Regions from separate parts of the Staphylococcus sp. Marseille-Q1834 genome, predicted to be linked through region 2. Evidence: a T-box and tRNA genes for the amino acid it is inferred to sense, from the RefSeq annotation. Region 2 holds a T-box; the other holds one or more tRNA genes.

What was found. A T-box is a leader RNA that pairs with one kind of tRNA and senses whether it is charged. The one in region 2 lies ahead of leuS (leucine--tRNA ligase), so its partner is inferred to be a tRNA-Leu.
Region 1: it has a tRNA-Leu gene. The T-box ahead of leuS (leucine--tRNA ligase) is inferred to sense a tRNA for this amino acid. The anticodon was not compared.

The regions. Positions count from the first base shown of each region.
Region 1 is NZ_CAKASN010000001.1:630,940-635,532, reverse strand. Features, by position in the region: gene lysS (lysine--tRNA ligase) at 1-1,409, shown strand, start outside; rRNA gene rrf (5S ribosomal RNA) at 1,880-1,994, shown strand; tRNA gene LIX58_RS03255 (tRNA-Val) at 2,005-2,080, shown strand; tRNA gene LIX58_RS03250 (tRNA-Thr) at 2,094-2,169, shown strand; tRNA gene LIX58_RS03245 (tRNA-Lys) at 2,175-2,247, shown strand; tRNA gene LIX58_RS03240 (tRNA-Gly) at 2,271-2,345, shown strand; tRNA gene LIX58_RS03235 (tRNA-Leu) at 2,352-2,440, shown strand; tRNA gene LIX58_RS03230 (tRNA-Arg) at 2,455-2,531, shown strand; tRNA gene LIX58_RS03225 (tRNA-Pro) at 2,562-2,635, shown strand; tRNA gene LIX58_RS03220 (tRNA-Ala) at 2,651-2,726, shown strand; rRNA gene LIX58_RS03215 (16S ribosomal RNA) at 2,852-4,402, shown strand.
Region 2 is NZ_CAKASN010000002.1:555,953-560,545, reverse strand. Features, by position in the region: gene LIX58_RS11820 (TIGR01212 family radical SAM protein) at 1-269, opposite strand, end outside; gene LIX58_RS11815 (MDR family MFS transporter) at 379-1,569, shown strand; T-box leader at 1,635-1,822, shown strand; gene leuS (leucine--tRNA ligase) at 1,871-4,285, shown strand; gene LIX58_RS11805 (rhodanese-like domain-containing protein) at 4,306-4,593, shown strand, end outside.

The DNA.
Region 1 (4,593 bases), on a different contig from region 2:
GTAAACGTTTTGAACGTACGGCTACAGCGAGCGAATTAAAAGAACAATGGGATCAATTCTCTAAAGAAGAATTACATGATAAAGAAGACGATAGCCACGTTTCAATTGCTGGTCGCTTAATGACAAAACGTGGTAAAGGTAAAGCTGGATTTGCACATGTTCAAGATTTAACAGGCCAAATCCAAATTTACGTGCGTAAAGACCAAATTGGAGAAGAAGACTTTGATAACCTTTGGAAAAGTGCTGACTTAGGCGATATCGTTGGTATTGAAGGTGTAATGTTCAAAACAAATACAGGTGAATTATCAGTTAAAGCTAAATCATTTACATTATTATCAAAAGCGTTAAGACCATTACCTGATAAATTCCATGGTTTACAAGATATCGAACAAAGATACCGTCAACGTTATTTAGATTTAATTACTAACGAAGAAAGTACACGTACATTTATCAATCGTAGTAAAATTATTCAAGAAATGAGAAACTATTTAAATCAAAGAGGTTACTTAGAAGTTGAAACACCAATGATGCATCAAATCGCTGGTGGTGCTGCTGCACGTCCTTTCGTTACACACCATAACGCATTAGACGCTACATTATATATGCGTATTGCGATTGAACTACACTTAAAACGTTTAATTGTTGGTGGACTTGAGAAAATTTACGAAATTGGTCGTGTCTTCCGTAACGAAGGTGTATCAACACGCCATAACCCAGAATTTACTATGATTGAATTATATGAAGCATACGCTGACTATCATGATATCATGGATTTAACTGAATCAATGGTTAGACATATTGCGCAAGAAGTTCTAGGTTCAGCAAAAGTTCAATATAATGGGGAAGAAATAGATTTAGAATCTTCTTGGACTCGTTTGCACATTGTAGATGCTGTTAAAGAAGCTACAGGTGTAGATTTCTATCAAGTTAAAACTGATGACGAAGCTAAAGCTTTAGCTAAAGAACATGGTATTGAAATTACAGATAATATGAAATACGGTCATATCTTAAATGAATTCTTCGAACAAAAAGTAGAAGAAACATTAATTCAACCAACATTTATTTATGGCCACCCAATTGAAATCTCTCCATTAGCTAAGAAAAATCCTGAAGATCCAAGATTCACTGATCGTTTCGAGTTATTCATCGTAGGTAGAGAGCATGCAAATGCATTTACTGAGTTAAATGATCCTATTGATCAACGTCAACGTTTCGAAGCTCAACTTGTTGAGAAAGAACAAGGTAATGATGAAGCGCATGAAATGGATGAAGACTACATCGAAGCATTAGAATATGGTATGCCTCCAACAGGTGGATTAGGTATTGGTATTGACCGTTTAGTTATGTTATTAACAGACTCACCATCTATCAGAGACGTATTATTATTCCCTTACATGAGACAAAAATAATAAACAGTAAAAATTTCGACGCTATCTACAGTCTAGTAGATAGCGTTTTTTTATTTAGAAGACGTATGTTCAAGTTAATATGGTAAAGCATGTTGAGGAATTGAAAAGATGTTAGCACAATGTTAAAAAAATATTAAAAAAGATCAAAATTCAATAATAATATCAAAAGTAAAAAAGAGTGAAAAATTCATTGAAAATTATAGAAAAAAAGAGTAGTCACAGAGCAGATGATGTGCTAATATATTATGAGTGTTCTCGAAAAACAGAACAAATTAGTTAGTGCTTACAAAACTAATTAAAAAAATCAAAAAAAGTTATTGACATTATCATTTAAATGTTATATGATATAAAAGTCGTCAAAAACGAAAGTTAATTTTGTAAAACGCTTGTAAAAGAAATTTTAACAAAGTGTAAAATTAACTATTGAAAGTTGAAATAATCGATAGTATAATTGATTGAGTAAGTTGTTGTCTGGTGACAATGGCAAGGAGGTCACACCTGTTCCCATGCCGAACACAGAAGTTAAGCTCCTTAGCGCCGATGGTAGTTGGATTTACATTCCGCTAGAGTAGGACGTTGCCAGGCTTACTAAGTCGGAGAATTAGCTCAGCTGGGAGAGCATCTGCCTTACAAGCAGAGGGTCGGCGGTTCGATCCCGTCATTCTCCACCATTTCAATAATACAGCCGGCCTAGCTCAATTGGTAGAGCAACTGACTTGTAATCAGTAGGTTGGGGGTTCAAGTCCTCTGGCCGGCACCATCTTTGAGCCATTAGCTCAGTTGGTAGAGCATCTGACTTTTAATCAGAGGGTCAGAGGTTCGAATCCTCTATGGCTCATACGATTATTTTAATAGCCACATGCGGAAGTAGTTCAGTGGTAGAACACCACCTTGCCAAGGTGGGGGTCGCGGGTTCGAATCCCGTCTTCCGCTCCATTTTTTGCCGGGGTGGCGGAACTGGCAGACGCACAGGACTTAAAATCCTGCGGTGAGAGATCACCGTACCGGTTCGATTCCGGTCCTCGGCACCATCTTTTTAAATATAGCGCCCGTAGCTCAACTGGATAGAGCGTTTGACTACGGATCAAGAGGTTATGGGTTCGACTCCTATCGGGCGCGCCATTTAAAATTCAAACCTTATTTAATTAAATACGGGAAGTAGCTCAGCTTGGTAGAGCACTTGGTTTGGGACCAAGGGGTCGCAGGTTCGAATCCTGTCTTCCCGACTTCTTAAATAATATGGGGGCTTAGCTCAGCTGGGAGAGCGCCTGCTTTGCACGCAGGAGGTCAGCGGTTCGATCCCGCTAGTCTCCACCATTTATAAATTTTCTAAAATGAACATTGAAAACTGAATGACAATATGTCAACGTTAATTCCAATAAATGTAACTTTAAGTTACAAACACTATTTAGTTTTATGAGCTAATCAAACATCATAAATTTTTTATGGAGAGTTTGATCCTGGCTCAGGATGAACGCTGGCGGCGTGCCTAATACATGCAAGTCGAGCGAACAGACGAGGAGCTTGCTCCTCTGACGTTAGCGGCGGACGGGTGAGTAACACGTGGGTAACCTACCTATAAGACTGGGATAACTCCGGGAAACCGGGGCTAATACCGGATAATATTTTGAACCGCATGGTTCAAAAGTGAAAGATGGTTTTGCTATCACTTATAGATGGACCCGCGCCGTATTAGCTAGTTGGTAAGGTAACGGCTTACCAAGGCGACGATACGTAGCCGACCTGAGAGGGTGATCGGCCACACTGGAACTGAGACACGGTCCAGACTCCTGCGGGAGGCGGCAGTAGGGAATCTTCCGCAATGGGCGAAAGCCTGACGGAGGAACGCCGCGTGAGTGATGAAGGTCTTCGGGTCGTAAAACTCTGTTATTAGGGAAGAACATACGTGTAAGTAACTGTGCACGTCTTGACGGTACCTAATCAGAAAGCCACGGCTAACTACGTGCCAGCAGCCGCGGTAATACGTAGGTGGCAAGCGTTATCCGGAATTATTGGGCGTAAAGCGCGCGTAGGCGGTTTTTTAAGTCTGATGTGAAAGCCCACGGCTCAACCGTGGAGGGTCATTGGAAACTGGAAAACTTGAGTGCAGAAGAGGAAAGTGGAATTCCATGTGTAGCGGTGAAATGCGCAGAGATATGGAGGAACACCAGTGGCGAAGGCGACTTTCTGGTCTGTAACTGACGCTGATGTGCGAAAGCGTGGGGATCAAACAGGATTAGATACCCTGGTAGTCCACGCCGTAAACGATGAGTGCTAAGTGTTAGGGGGTTTCCGCCCCTTAGTGCTGCAGCTAACGCATTAAGCACTCCGCCTGGGGAGTACGACCGCAAGGTTGAAACTCAAAGGAATTGACGGGGACCCGCACAAGCGGTGGAGCATGTGGTTTAATTCGAAGCAACGCGAAGAACCTTACCAAATCTTGACATCCTTTGACAACTCTAGAGATAGAGCTTTCCCCTTCGGGGGACAAAGTGACAGGTGGTGCATGGTTGTCGTCAGCTCGTGTCGTGAGATGTTGGGTTAAGTCCCGCAACGAGCGCAACCCTTAAGCTTAGTTGCCATCATTTAGTTGGGCACTCTAAGTTGACTGCCGGTGACAAACCGGAGGAAGGTGGGGATGACGTCAAATCATCATGCCCCTTATGATTTGGGCTACACACGTGCTACAATGGACAATACAAAGGGTAGCGAAACCGCGAGGTCAAGCAAATCCCATAAAGTTGTTCTCAGTTCGGATTGTAGTCTGCAACTCGACTACATGAAGCTGGAATCGCTAGTAATCGTAGATCAGCATGCTACGGTGAATACGTTCCCGGGTCTTGTACACACCGCCCGTCACACCACGAGAGTTTGTAACACCCGAAGCCGGTGGAGTAACCATTTGGAGCTAGCCGTCGAAGGTGGGACAAATGATTGGGGTGAAGTCGTAACAAGGTAGCCGTATCGGAAGGTGCGGCTGGATCACCTCCTTTCTAAGGATATATTCGGAACATCTCGTAGAGATGATGAATTAACGTGACATATTGTATTCAGTTTTGAATGTTTATTTCAAACATTCAAATTAAATGATGATTGCATTAAACATTATAATTTGATATAATATTTAATTGTGATTGTTGAAAATATTATTTAAAGAAATCGTTTCTCAGACAATGAGTTGAAT
Region 2 (4,593 bases):
TTACCTTCGCTCCATTTTTCATGCATTCTATCTTTAATTTGTTGGAATTGAACTTCAATAGGATCTGCTCTATTACCAGCAAAGTCACCACTACCTGCAGCAGAACAGAACGTACATCCACCGTGCGCAACTGTGCCATCACGGTTTGGACAGTCAAATCCACCGTCTAACGCAACTTTAAAAATCTTTTGGCCAAATTTATTTTTTAAATGGTAATTCCATGTATGATATCGTTTATTTTCAAAGGCATACGGGAAATAGTTACCCATAATACATTATCCTTTCTATCTAACTTAGTTCTAAGTAAAGATTTTAACATATTTTAATGTTATAGTGTTTAATGTGGTTCTACAAATATATAAAGAGGGGACTAGAAATATGAATATACCTAAATCAGTATGGTGGCTAGTTATTGGCATGGCGCTAAATATAACTGGTGCCAGCTTTTTATGGCCTTTAAACACAATTTATATGAAAGAAGAACTTGGCAAGAGTTTAACAACAGCTACGCTCGTTCTAATGGTGAACTCATTCGGCATGGTAGTTGGTAACTTACTAGGCGGTTCATTATTTGATAAATTGGGTGGTTATCGCACAATTATGATAGGTGCCTTTACATGTTTGACTAGTACTACTTTATTAAACTTCTTCCATGGGTGGCCATGGTATGCGGTTTGGTTAGTCTTACTAGGATTTGGTGGTGGAATGATAGTTCCCACAATATTTGCGATGGCAGGTGCCGTTTGGCCTAACGGAGGTAGAACGACTTTTAATGCTATCTATTTAGCACAAAATATGGGCGTTGCGCTTGGCGCTGCTTTAGGTGGTTTCGTAGCAGAATTGAGTTTTAATTATATCTTTATAGCAAACTTAATTATGTATGTTCTATTTACATTAATAGCAGTGACTCAATTCAATCTTGAATATCATGCTAAGATGAAAGCCCCTGACAGTATTGATATTAAAAGTAAAGAAAATAAAAAACGTTTCATGGCTTTACTTGCTTTATGTGGAATGTTTGCTATTTGTTGGATTGCCTACATTCAATGGGAAACAACTATTGCATCATACACACAAGAACTAAACATTTCATTATCTCAATACAGTATTCTTTGGACTGTTAACGGTATCATGATTTTAGTTGCGCAACCATTAATTAGACCTGTTATTGTACTATTAAAAGGTAATTTAAAAGCACAAATGTTCGTTGGAATTTTAATCTTTATGCTTGCATTCTTTGTTACAAGCTTTGCGCAACAATTTACTGTATTCTTAATCGGTATGATTATTCTAACGTTTGGTGAAATGTTTGTATGGCCAGCAGTTCCTACTATTGCTAATTATCTTGCGCCTGAAGGTAAACAAGGTCAATATCAAGGTGTTGTTAATTCAGCCTCTACAGTAGGTAAAGCGTTCGGCCCATTCATCGGTGGTGTGTTGGTAGATACCTTTAATATGAGTGCAATGTTCATAGGAATTATGCTTCTTTTAATTGTTGCTATGATTTTCCTTGCTGTTTTTGATAAAGGTTTACCAAAAGGCAAACATCCAAGAAATACTCGTCAATAATTTTAAGAGTAAATCACTTTTAATAAAATTAGTTTAACCACTTGCAAATAAGGCGCGAATCTCATAATATTAAATTGTATTGGAGTAGTAGCTTAAAGACTTTTCAACAGAGAGCTAGTGGTGGTGTAAACTAGTGTTAAGAATTAAGTGAACTTACCGTTAAATAATTAAATTTAAAACATCTCTTACTATTATAAAGTGCACATAGTTATGTGAATTAGGGTGGTACCGCGGCTTATAAGTCGTCCCTTTAAAATGTAATAGTTAGAGGTGTTTTTTATTTGTCTTAGGAGGAGAAACTTTGAGTTACAATCACAAAGAAATCGAAAAGAAATGGCAAAATTATTGGGCTGATAATAAAACTTTTAAAGCTAGTGATAATTTAGGTCAGAAGAAATTTTATGCATTAGATATGTTCCCATATCCATCAGGCGCAGGACTTCACGTAGGTCATCCAGAGGGATATACCGCAACAGATATTATTTCACGTTATAAACGTATGCAAGGCTACAATGTATTACATCCAATGGGATGGGATGCGTTTGGTCTACCAGCTGAACAATATGCTTTAGATACAGGTAATGACCCAAGAGAATTTACAAAACAAAATGTTCAAACGTTTAAACGACAAATTCAAGAGTTAGGTTTCAGTTATGACTGGGACAGAGAAGTAAATACGACTGACCCAGAATATTATAAATGGACACAATGGATTTTCATTCAACTTTATAATAAAGGTCTAGCTTATGTAGATGAAGTAGCAGTTAACTGGTGTCCAGCTTTAGGTACTGTTCTATCAAATGAAGAAGTTGTTGATGGTGTATCTGAACGTGGTGGACATCCAGTATACCGTCGTCCAATGAAACAATGGGTATTAAAAATTACTGAATATGCTGACCGTTTATTAGAAGACTTAAATGAATTAGACTGGCCTGAATCTATTAAAGATATGCAACGTAACTGGATTGGTCGTTCTGAAGGAGCTCGTGTTTCGTTTGAAGTTGAAGATAAGGATGCTTCAATCGATGTCTTCACAACACGTCCAGATACGATCTACGGTACTACATTCTTAGTGTTAAGTCCTGAACACGCGTTAGTAAATGACATTACTTCAGAAGATAAAAAAGAAGAAGTTAAACGTTATCAAGAAGAAGCTTCTAAAAAATCTGACTTAGAACGTACGGACTTAGCAAAAGATAAATCAGGTGTATTTACAGGAGCTTATGCAATTAATCCTTTATCAGGTGAGAAATTACCAATTTGGATTGCTGATTACGTATTATCAAGTTATGGCACAGGTGCAGTAATGGCGGTACCAGCACATGACGAACGTGACCACGAATTTGCTGTTAAATTTGACTTACCAATCATCGAAGTCATTGAAGGTGGCGACGTTCAAAAAGAAGCTTACACTGGCGTAGGAGCACATGTTAACTCTGGTGACTTAGATGGATTAGATAACGAAGCGGCTATCAAAAAAGCAATTGAATTACTTGAAGCTAAAGGCGCTGGAGAAAAGAAAGTTAATTATAAATTAAGAGACTGGTTATTCAGTAGACAACGTTATTGGGGTGAACCTATTCCGATTATTCATTGGGAAGATGGTTCAATGACAACTGTTCCAGAAGATGAACTACCATTGTTACTTCCAGAAACAGACGAAATTAAACCATCAGGTACAGGTGAATCTCCATTAGCTAATATCGATGAGTTTGTAAATGTAGTAGATGAAAAAACAGGTATGAAAGGCCGTCGTGAAACAAATACAATGCCACAATGGGCAGGTAGTTGCTGGTACTATTTACGTTACATCGACCCTCATAATGATAAAATGTTAGCTGACCCTGAAAAACTAAAACATTGGTTACCAGTTGATTTATACATCGGCGGGGTAGAACATGCAGTGCTTCACTTATTATATGCTCGTTTCTGGCATAAAGTGTTATATGATTTATGCGTTGTACCAACTAAAGAACCTTTCCAAAAATTATTTAACCAAGGTATGATTCTTGGGGAAGGTAATGAAAAAATGAGTAAATCTAAAGGTAATGTAGTTAACCCTGATGATATCGTAGCATCACATGGTGCTGACACATTACGTCTTTATGAAATGTTCATGGGACCTTTAGATGCTGCTATTGCGTGGAGTGAAAATGGATTAGATGGATCTAGACGTTTCTTAGATAGAGTGTGGCGATTATTTATCAATGAAGATGATTCACTTTCTGATAAAATTGTAGAAAATAACGATAATTCATTAGATAAAGTTTATAACCAAACTGTTAAAAAAGTGACAGAAGACTTTAATACACTTAACTTCAATACTGCTATCAGTCAATTAATGGTATTTATTAACGATTGCTATAAAGTGAATGAAATTTACAAACCTTACGCAGAAGGATTTGTTAAAATGTTAGCTCCAATTGCTCCGCACATCGGTGAAGAGTTATGGAATCGTTTAGGTAATGCTGATACAATTACGTATCAACCATGGCCTACTTACGATGAATCATTACTTGTAGATGCAGAAGTAGAAATTGTTGTACAAGTTAACGGAAAAGTTAGAGCTAAATTAAATATCCCTAAAGATTTATCTAAAGAAGAAATGCAAGATTTAGCATTACAAGATGAAAATGTTAAACTATCAATTGAAGGTAAAGATATTAAAAAAATCATTGCTGTACCTCAAAAATTAGTTAACATTGTTGCTAAATAAATTTAAAGGAGTTTTAAAAAATGGAATCAATTAGTGTAGATCAATTAAAAGAGAAAGTATTAGATTCTAATCCAGTGAATATAGTGGATGTAAGAAATGATGAAGAAACTGCATTAGGAATTATTCCTGGAGCTACAACAATTCCAATGGATCAAATTCCTGACAACTTAAATCAATTTAATAAAGATGAAACATACTACATTATCTGTGCTGCCGGTATGCGTAGTGCTAAAGTAGTTAAATATTTAGAAGATCAAGGTATTCACGCTGTTAACGTTGAAGGCGGTATGAATGAGTGGGGTTCTGAA